DNA from 2 places in the Rhodococcoides sp. S146-33 genome. Region 1 is predicted to be linked to the other one. Evidence: predicted binding sites of a transcription regulator. Region 1 holds the regulator's gene; the other holds the start of a gene.

The links. Region 1 encodes LexA, which represses DNA repair genes until DNA is damaged. Its sites were predicted from a motif close to CGAACANNTGTTCG; they were not measured.
Region 2: the regulator LexA is predicted to act here: its motif matches at 2,690-2,703, upstream of AC5WEY_RS03440 (HNH endonuclease signature motif containing protein).

The regions. Positions count from the first base shown of each region.
Region 1 is NZ_JCAJWY010000002.1:1,099,484-1,104,639, forward strand. It holds gene AC5WEY_RS13700 (uracil-xanthine permease family protein) at 1-831, shown strand, start outside; gene AC5WEY_RS13705 (acyl-CoA dehydrogenase family protein) at 985-2,127, shown strand; gene lexA (transcriptional repressor LexA) at 2,198-2,875, opposite strand; gene AC5WEY_RS13715 (hypothetical protein) at 3,255-3,650, shown strand; gene nrdR (transcriptional regulator NrdR) at 3,752-4,216, shown strand; gene hrpA (ATP-dependent RNA helicase HrpA) at 4,228-5,156, opposite strand, start outside.
Region 2 is NZ_JCAJWY010000001.1:719,339-724,494, reverse strand. It holds gene allB (allantoinase AllB) at 1-294, shown strand, start outside; gene AC5WEY_RS03440 (HNH endonuclease signature motif containing protein) at 291-2,660, opposite strand; gene AC5WEY_RS03435 (MarR family winged helix-turn-helix transcriptional regulator) at 3,093-3,509, opposite strand; gene AC5WEY_RS03430 (alpha/beta hydrolase) at 3,609-4,526, shown strand; gene AC5WEY_RS03425 (XdhC family protein) at 4,602-5,156, opposite strand, start outside.

The DNA.
Region 1 (5,156 bases):
GGACTCAATCTGGCCCCGGCCGCAACGACGTCGTTCGAGGCGCAGCCCTTGATCGCTGCCGTGACGCTGGTTGCCATTCTGCTGGCCACAGCCGTGGGACCCGGACTGCTGGGCCGGCTCGGGATTCTGCTCGGCGTCGTGGTCGGCTGGGTCTTCGCGGCCGTCACCGGGGGAATTTCGCAACTACGCCTGGATGCCTTGAGCGCCGCGAGCTGGATCGGCTTGCCCGAGTTTCGTGGACCGTCGTTCGAGCTGTCGGTGATCCTGGTGGCGTTGCCCGTAGTCATCGTCCTCGTGGCCGAGAACGTCGGACACGTCAAAGCAGTCGCGGCGATGACCGGCAAGAACCTCGACGACGTCGCCGGTGACGCGCTGATTGCCGACGGGTTGGCGACCACCCTGGCCGGTGCTGCCGGCGGCTCGGGTACCACCACGTACGCGGAGAACATCGGGGTCATGGCCGCCACCCGCGTCTACTCCACGGCCGCGTACTGGGTCGCGGCCTTCACCGCGATAGTGCTCGCGTTCTCGCCCAAGTTCGGTGCCCTCATCTTCACCGTTCCCGACGGGGTCATCGGCGGGGCAACACTGGTTCTGTACGGACTCATCGGGCTGCTGGGCGTTCGCATCTGGACCGACGCCAAGGTGGACTTCGCCGATCCGGTCAACCTGATCGTCGTTGCCGCGGCACTGGTCGCGGGTATCGGCGACCTCACGCTGTCGGTCGGTTCGGTCGAACTCGGCGGAATCGCGTGGGGTTCGCTCGGCATTCTGGTCGGTTATCCGATCGTTTCGGCGCTCGCGAAAAGTACCGCGTCTCGGCGGACGTAGCGGGGGCGGTCACGGATCGCGCACGTTTTGGTCATCGACCCCCGGTGCACCGCGAAAGTAGTCTTGAACGGTGACGTCAGTCGCACCGACGACCGCGCTGTGACACCCCTTTCTCGCGGTCGACGACGGTGCGCACCGAACAAGGAGATCTGCGTGGAACGCACACTTTTCGAGCCCGAGCACGAACTGTTCCGGGAGTCGTACCGGAAGTTTCTCGAACAGCACGTAGCCCCCAATCACGCGAAGTGGGAAGAGCAGAACATCGTCGACCGCGGCGTCTGGGTCGAGGCCGGCAAGCAGGGCTTCCTCGGAACGGCCGCACCGGAGGAGTTCGGTGGCGGTGGCGTCAAGGACTTCCGCTACAACGCAATCGTCACCGAGGAAACCACCCGCGGCGGCTACAGCGGCATCGGCTTCACCCTGCACAACGACGTCGTCGCGCCGTACTTCATCGAGTTGGCGAACGACGAACAGAAGCAGCGCTGGCTCCCCGGATTCTGCTCGGGTGAGCTGATCACCGCGATTGCCATGACCGAGCCGGGCACCGGAAGCGACCTGCAGGGCATCAAGACCAAGGCCGTTCGCGACGGCGACGACTGGGTACTGAACGGATCGAAAACGTTCATTACTAACGGAATCAACGCCGATCTGATCATCGTCGTGGCGTGCACCGACCCCGAGAAGGGTGCCCAGGGCTTCAGCCTGCTGGTCGTGGAGCGCGACATGCCAGGTTTCGAGCGCGGCCGCAATCTCGACAAGATCGGGATGAAGGCCCAGGACACCGCCGAACTCAGCTTCACGGACGTTCGCGTGCCCGCAGCCAATCTGCTCGGTGAAGAAGGCATGGGCTTCATCTACCTCATGCAGAATCTTCCGCAGGAACGGCTCTCGATCGCTGTTGTCGCCGCCGCGGCCATGGAATCGGCCCTGGACATGACCATCCAGTACTGCCGAGATCGCAAGGCCTTCGGTAAGTCGATCGGCAAGTTCCAGAACACCCGCTTCGTGTTGGCGGAGTTGGCCACCGAAACCACCGCCACCCGCATCATGGTCGACAAGTTCATCGAACTGCTCAACGATGGCAAGTTGACCGTGCAGGAAGCCGCCATGGCGAAATGGTGGACCACCGAGAACCAGGTCAAGCTGATCGACCGGTGCCTGCAGTTGCACGGCGGCTACGGCTACATGAAGGAATATCCGATCGCCAAGGCCTACATGGATTCTCGGGTGCAGACCATCTACGGTGGCACGACCGAAATCATGAAAGAGATCATCGGCCGCGGATTGAATCTATGATCCGCTGATCCGAAAAGCACGAGGGCCGCAGCACACTGTGCTGCGGCCCTTCGCGTTTCGGTGCTGTTCTCTACAGCTTGCGCATCACGGTGACGACCTTGCCGAGGATGGCAGCGTTGTTTCCCGGAATCGGCTCGAACAGCGGGTTGTGCGGCAGCAGCCACACCTCGCCCTTCGACCGCTTGAACGTCTTGACGGTCGCTTCACCGTCGATCATCGCCGCCACGATGTCTCCGTTGTCTGCCACGGATTGCTGACGAACCACCACCCAGTCGCCGTCACAGATGGCTGCATCGATCATCGACTCGCCCACGACCTTGAGCAGGAACAGCGAACCCTGACCGACCAGCTCGCGGGGGAGCGGAAACACGTCCTCGACGGCTTCCTCGGCCAGGATCGGTCCACCGGCGGCAATTCGTCCCAGAACCGGCACGAACGTCGGCGTCGGCAAGCGATCCTGTTCCTCGGACGATCCGTCGACCGCGGCAGCAGCCTGATCGGCCTGTACCTCGTCGAGTCCGCGGACGTCGACCGCGCGAGGGCGGTTGGCGTCGCGCCGCAGGAATCCTTTTCGCTCCAGAGTGCGCAACTGATGGGCAACGGACGACGTCGACGTCAGGCCGACGGCATCACCGATCTCACGAATGCTGGGCGGGTAGCCGCGCTCGGTCACCGAAGCTCGGATGACCTCGAGCACCTTTCGCTGTCGCTCCGTCAGGCCGGCGCTGATGTCGGTGCCGACTTCCATGGCCTTGGGCGTCGGTTCCGCGGCAGGCTTCCCTGCGGCGGCCTTCGTAGGCACGGACGTGGTCGCCTTGGAACCGGTCGTCTTGGAACCCGTGGTCGACCTCGTCGAGGTCTGGTCCTTCATGCTGTCGGCCTCCTGCTGGTGTCCTGGATCCGGTCTGCGTGGTTCGGTCTGCGCGGACTGGAGTTGATGGTGTCGACTCGTGTGGCGTGTGGTTTCTGACACGAATCTAGCGTGTATCAGCTGTTGAATCAAACATCTGTTCGACTCGTGTCGCGTTTTCTGCAGACTTTGTCGGAGGCTCGTGATAGAACTTCGAACAAGCGTCCATCGAACGCCTGATCGAACAATCGATCCAACGAGCGAAGACGAGGTTCCGATGACCATCATCACCGATCGCCCCACCACCGCAGGTGTCCGTAGCCGGTCCACTGTCGTCGAACGTCGTCGCCGTGCTCGTCCTGCGTTGCGGAGCTCCATCGCGATGCGCGGTGCGTACACGACTCCGTGCCTGCCGGTTCTGGAGTCGTCCTGGACCGATGTCACCGACCGCGAGGCAGCCGATCGCGACTTCGACGAGACCTCGGCGCACTTCGCCGGTCAGCCGGTCCGGCTGCGATCGCTGGTGCTGTGGGTGCTCGCAGCCGTCGTCGTTGCCGGTGGCCTGATCGGCATCGCGAACCTACGAGCCGATGCGCCCGGCGCTGGGGTGCAGCCCGCAGGCGTCGTCGAGGTTCACGACGGTGCCGTGGTCGAGTACGCGCCCGGCAGATGACCACCGGCCCCATCGCACACGCCGATGACTGAGTATCCTCGACTGATTGCTCCGACACGCATGTTCGATGTCGGCGCATCGGCTACGACGGAGGCTCCTTCATGCATTGCCCGTTCTGCAGGCATCCCGACTCACGCGTGGTCGATTCGCGTGAGATGGACGAGGGGCAGGCAATTCGGCGTCGTCGCTCCTGCCCGGAATGCGGTCGGCGATTCACCACCGTCGAGGCCGCCGTGCTCGCAGTCGTGAAGCGGAGCGGAGTGACCGAACCGTTCAGCCGTGAAAAAGTCGTCAAAGGAGTGCGCAGGGCCTGCCAGGGCAGAGATGTCGACAACGACGCGCTGAATCTCTTGGCTCAGCAGGTGGAAGACGCCATTCGTGCCGCCGGCTCCGCCGAAATTCCCAGTAACGAGGTGGGGTTGGCCATTCTCGGTCCGCTACGCGACCTCGACGAGGTCGCGTATCTGCGATTTGCGTCCGTGTATCGCTCGTTCAGTTCGGCCGAGGATTTCGAGAAAGAAATCCACGAACTGCGCAAGCACCGCGAATCTGCGGACATCGACTGACGGTTCGACCTTCAGCGGGCCTCATCCGCGATTGCCTTCTCGATGCGTTTCTCCGAGACCGGATACGCAGTCCGAATTCCTTGCGCGAACAGCCCTACCCGCAATTCTTCGATCATCCAGAACAGCTCCTGCACGCCAGCGCTGTTCTTTCGGCCCTCCGGAAGCGAATCCAGCAGCCGCCCATACGAGGCGTAGACGCGGTCGAGTACGTCCATCGCGGCCGCATCACGGCCTGCGCTGCTCGGAAGTGTGGCCAACCTCTTGGTCGCCGCAGCGAGGTATCGCGGCAGGTCTGCCAGCCTGCGTGAACCGAATTCGGTGACGAACCCGCGAAAGATCAAGCCGTCGAGCTGTTCCCGAACATCGTCGGCGGGCTCACCCGAGGACACCTGTAGCTGCGCCGACAGCGCGAGAGCTGCCGTCAGCACGGGACGCACCAGGGCCAGCACCGCGGCGGTGCGCTGTGGCACCTCGGCATTGACCGATGCGCGAAGTTTCTCGAAAGCCTCCGGATCTCGGACCGGTCCACCGTGTGCGTCCATTGCTTCCTCGACCGCAAGGACTCGACACTCCTCGAGGAGCGCATCGACTCCGCCGTACGGATTCTGGCCGAGCGCAAGACGTTCCGCGGTCGGCAGGCCGGCCAGCAGAGCTTTGGTTCCTTTCGGTGCCGTCGACAACAGTAGGGCCCGAGTTCCGGAGCGCATGGCTGCTCGCTGCTGGGCGGGCGTGCTCAGGACTCGAACCGCAACGCCGGGTCCTTCCGGCACCAACGCCGGGTAGCCGGTGACCTTCTGTCCGCCCACATCACGGGTGACGGTCGACTCGAGTCGGCCCAGAGTGCCCGAGGTCCACGCGAGAGTAGGCGCGCGCTCGGCGTCGCCGACCGCACTCGCGACCTGACGACCGACTTCGCCGGACAGGCTGGTGCGCAGAACCG
Region 2 (5,156 bases), on a different contig from region 1:
GCGGTGTGGACCGAGGCACGTGCCCGTGGGTTCGCACTGACCGACATCGTGCGGTGGATGGCCACGAACACCGCCGATCAGGTGGGCATGACTGAACGCGGACGCATCGAGGTCGGTTGTGCTGCAGACCTTGTGGTGTTCGCACCCGACGAGAAGTTCACCGTGGACGTCGCGCAGCTGTACCACCGCAACCCGGTGACTGCGTACGATCGACTGGGCTTGTCGGGTGTGGTGCGACGGTCATGGATCGAGGGTTCGGAATCCTCGACGGGGCGATTGCTGGCGCGCGACTAGAACGGTGGGGCTGCCGTGTCCTCTGCCTCGGACTGTTCGTTGTCGGGTGGGTTCGGTGGGTCTGGGTAGGCGATGATGCCGGATCGTCTGGGTTTGGTCGGGATGTGGGGTCTCAGGTCGTTGTCGAGGATGGGTACGGCTGTGCCGTTGGCGGGCAGTGTGATTCGGGTGGTCTTCGAGGTGGATCGCCAGAGGATCGCGCCGCCCGGGAGCATGACGGCGCTCCAGTAGCCGGCGGTTTTGACGGTGTGGTGGAACTCGCAGAGACATTGCAGGTTGTTGACCGTCGTCCAGCCACCGCCGCGGGGGTCGGCGTGATCGAATGCGGTCACGTGGTCGAGTTGGCATCGGTCGGCGGGTCTGTGGCAGCCGGGGAAGCGGCAGTGTCGGTCACGTAGCCGGACTGCTGCGGTGGTGAGGGTGTCGGGTCGGTAGATCAGGGCTCGGTCGGTCAGTGGGTCCCGTCCGACGGATCTTCCGAGGGTGGGGTCGGCGGCGATGGCGGCTTCCAAGGCTGCGGCAAGCGAGGCATTGCCAAGGTAGATGCCGCCGGGTGTGTGCATGGTTCGGCTAGGCCGGATCGACGAGCCCAGGTCTAGGGCAGAGCTGTGCCGTGTGCCCCTGCTGACGGGTGTGTGGGTGCAGAACAGAGAGGCCGCGGAGGTCAGTGATCCCAGGCGACGCTGACGTTGGTCGTTGCTGGCGGCTGTGGCAGAGGAGCCTATTCGCAGTGGCTTGCCTTCGGCTGGTTTCTGATCTGTCATCGTTGGACCGGACCTCGTGGGACCGGATGGTGTTGCGGGGCTGGATAGTGATGTGGGCGAACGTGATTGCGACCAGTTCGGTGCGATACCAGGTGCCAGCACTGCCTGCTCCGCAGGTGATCCCGAAGCTGAAGCGGCTTCGGACGATGCGGCTGCTTCAGAAGCGGTCGCTGGTGTTGCCTCCGCCAGTGGGTCGGTCGCTGGTGCCCCTGCAGGTGTTGCTGCGTGATCGCGGACAGGACCGGCGGCACCGGGTTCGGGGGTTGTAGGCGGGTGTGTCGCTGGTACGGGTGTGGACTCGTAGTCCTCCTCGGACCCGCCAGTCTCGCCGTTCTCATCGGGCCCTCCGGTCTTCTCGTTCTCCTCGGGCCCGCCGGTCTCGGCCGTCTCGTCTCCCGGCGGCTCCGGTGCAGGGGCGTTTGCCGGCGCACGTTCAGGTGCAGGTGCACTGGTTGAAGTCGGTGAGGTCGAGGGATCAGCCTCTGCCCCCGAATCCGTAGCCGACCCCATTACCCCATCAGAATCAGCATCCAAATCCGCTTCAGAATCTGCATCTGCGTCTGTATCTGCAGCCGAGTCCGCGTCTGCGTCGAAATCAGCGTCTGTGTCGATGTCCGTCACCGTTCCCGCATCGGATCCCGTTTCAGCCCTGTCCGTCTCGCTGCCGCTGCGTCGTTCCCATTCCCCGGTCTCCGGGTTCTGCACCGCCAGGCCGAGCTTCTCGGCGAGAGTGACCGCCTCGGTGAGCAGGACCTGCCATTGACTGTTTCGTGCCAACTCTCGTGCGAGATCCGGGTCGATCGAGCCATGCCCGGCGAGATACGCCGGGTTGGCGAGTAGTCCGATGAGGGTGGCGATGTCGACGGTGATCATCGTCAACGGCACCCGTCGATCCGGCAACGCTGCATCTTTTTTCGGGCAGTCCTCTCGTTGGCACAGGCATGTTAGTCGGGGTTCACCGTGCATCCTCGCCATGAACGCATCACACAACCGGTCCTGTTTACCGCGAGGATCTTTCGGACAGAGCGTGTCGGCCATCTCCTCGAGCAGCTGCCACGCCGCCGCGGCCTCGGGTGCAGTCAATTCCGCTCGGATCCGCGCCAACTCACCGGCCGGGTTGTAGGAGATGTGCCTGAATCGTTTCGCGAACTCGCGTAGTGCTGCCGCTTCCTCCGGGGCGACTCGCAGCAAGATGTCCCAGATTTCCGTCTCGAGTGGACCGGGCGAATTGCGGCGGGCGGATTCGACGATCTCGTCCTCGACCATGCGCACGATCTCGTCGGAGAGGTTGTCGAGGATCCGGCACACCGTCCGCACTCGCGGAAGATCGATCTCCCCGGCCTCGAATGCTGTCCGTACCAGGGGTAGTCGCGTGTGCAGGGCAACACCGACGGAGATGTACGATTCGGCGACCGTCGCCGAGCAGCCCAACGCGGCCGCCATCTCGGTGCGCCCGTACCGGCTGTAATGCTTGAACTTGGAATCGTGGGTGATCCAGGTCCGATGAACGTCGTAGCAGGCGGCGATCTTGCGGAACGCATGCTGGTTTTCTGCCTGCGCAGCGGCGGTCAACGCCTCCAACGACACGATCGGTACAGCCATCCCCATTCACCCCCCGGTGACCCGAAACAAGAACGCATGTTCGAACTGGGCAAAGAGTATCGCGACCCTCCGACAAGAAACGAAAACCCGCGATTCAAGGCCACTGAGCTGCACGTTTTCGTACAGGGTCCAGCCAAGTAATCCGTGACGAGGGGTGAGGTTACGACCGGACGTCGTCTTCCCGAACCTCTGAACCGCGATCTCGTCCACAGTCGAGGCAACGGCGGAAGTCGCCAGAACAGTTGTTCATTCGCCTTTCCAAGCCGGAACACGTTGTGTCACAGGTACTGCCGAGACCGGTGGTCCCGCATGAGCAACGCAAGGCCTCTCTGCCCTGCCGGCCGGGGTCGGCTCCGGCCGGCTGAAACAGCACGCACCACTCGTGTCGCAAGCCGAGTGAACTTGCGAGGCAACCCGCCCTGACTGCGTCGACTAATCGTCCGTGACGAGCGACAGCAGGATCCTCCGAAAGTCGACTCTGTCTTGCTCGTCCAACTTGTCCATCATCGCGCCGAACTCTGCCGCGAGAGCAGCGAGTGCTCGCTCCAGGACCACTCGGCCCTCCGCCGTTGTCGATAGTCGATGACGACGCAGATCGGTTTCATCGATCTCCCGGGTAACCAAGCCTTTGGCGACAAGTGCTCGAAGATAAACCGTGACACTGGCCTTGGGCAACATCAGGTGTGCAGCCAACTCGGCCGGATATTTGCTGTTGTCCACCTCGTCGAGAACGAAGAACTCCTTGGTCTCGATCCCGAGTTCGTCGAACTGCGGCGATGCCGCGTTCATCACTCGAGTCAAGAGCCTGTGGTTCAACTTCCACAACTGTGCCGAATCGGTCGACTGCATACACCTCTCCTCAACTGGTACAGTTTCGTACTAGTTCCATATCGCACAATCATGTTTTGCATACATTGCGAAGCTGAACAAGAATACGGGAGAGGCTTCATGATCGAGCACCTATCCATCCCTCGGGGCACCCTCACCTTGGCAGCCGATCTACACCTACCCGACAATTTCGATCGGACGCAGCCGCATCCACTCATCGTGCTGTCCACGCCGGGTAGCAGCGTCAAGGAGCAGATCGGTGCCAACTATGCGGCAGCGCTCGCCCGCCGGGGAATCGCGGCCATCACGTTCGACCCCGCCTACCAAGGCCAGAGCAGCGGCGAACCACGCGATCTCGAAGATCCCTACCGTCGGGGCGAGGACATCTCGTACGTGATCGACAAAGTGACAAAACTCGACATGATCGATTCCGAACGCATCGGAACCCTCGGGATCTGCGCTGGAGGCGGATACGCAGTCCACACGGCCCGCACCGACCACCGCATCAAAGCCGTCGGCACCGTCGTCGCGAGCAACATCGGAGCGGCCTGGCGCGCGGGCTCAGCTCCCAACGGCCCAGCTGCAGCCCTCGACGAACTCGCCGCGGCCCGATCAGCGCACGTGGCCGCAGGTACGGACGAGCGCGCGAACTGGCTGCCCGATACTCCCGAAGACGCAGTTGCACTTGGCATCACGGACATCGACAGCACCCAAGCGATCGCCTTCTACCGGACCCCGCGCGGCAGCCACAAACGTTCCACCAACCGCCGACTGTCACGAAGCGATTCACTTCTGATGGGCTACGACGCATTTCACCTCGTCGATCCGCTGCTCACCCAACCCCTCCAAGTAATCATCGCCGGTCGGAAGGGCAACACCGGCCAGTACGAAGCAGGAATGGCATTGTGGGAAATGGCCCCGAATCCCGTCGACCTGCTCATCGTCGACGGTGCCGGCCACTACGAAATGTACGACGAGGCGGAGTACGTGGATCAGGCAGTCGACAGGCTCTCGACCTTTTACAACCAGAACCTCTGATCGCTGAGTGGAGCCCGGGAATCGAGGAGCCGTGGCAGCGATACTGCATGTGGCTCCGAGCCCTGAGGCATCGAACTATGCGTACTTGGCGTCCGCCCCGTCGTGGTGAATCGGGCCCGCTGTTCGTGTCAGTGGCAGCGCACTACCCCCACGTCGCACGGCGACGAATTCCGCCGCGATAGCCAGCGCAGTTTCCTCGGGCGTTCGGGCTCCCAAGTCCAATCCGATCGGCGACTTCAAGCGTGCGAGCTCCTGCTCGGTCAACCCGACGTCGCGCAACCGGGCCGCGCGATCGTCGTGAGTCCTGCGCGAACCCATGGCCCCGACGAACGCGACGGGCATTCTCAACGCCACCTCGAGCAGCGGCACATCGAATTTGGCGTCGTGTGTCAGCACGCAGATCACCGTCCGGGCATCGACTGCCGTCCGCGCCAGGTAGCTGTGCGGCCATTCGGTGACCACCTCGTCGGCGTCGGGGAACCTTGCAGCAGTGGCGAATACAGGTCGAGCATCACAGACCGTGACGTGATAGCCGAGGAACTTGCCCACGCGGGCAAGAGCCCCGGCGTAGTCGATGGCCCCGAAGATCAGCAGCCGCGGGGCAGTGGCGTACGACTGCACGAACACGTC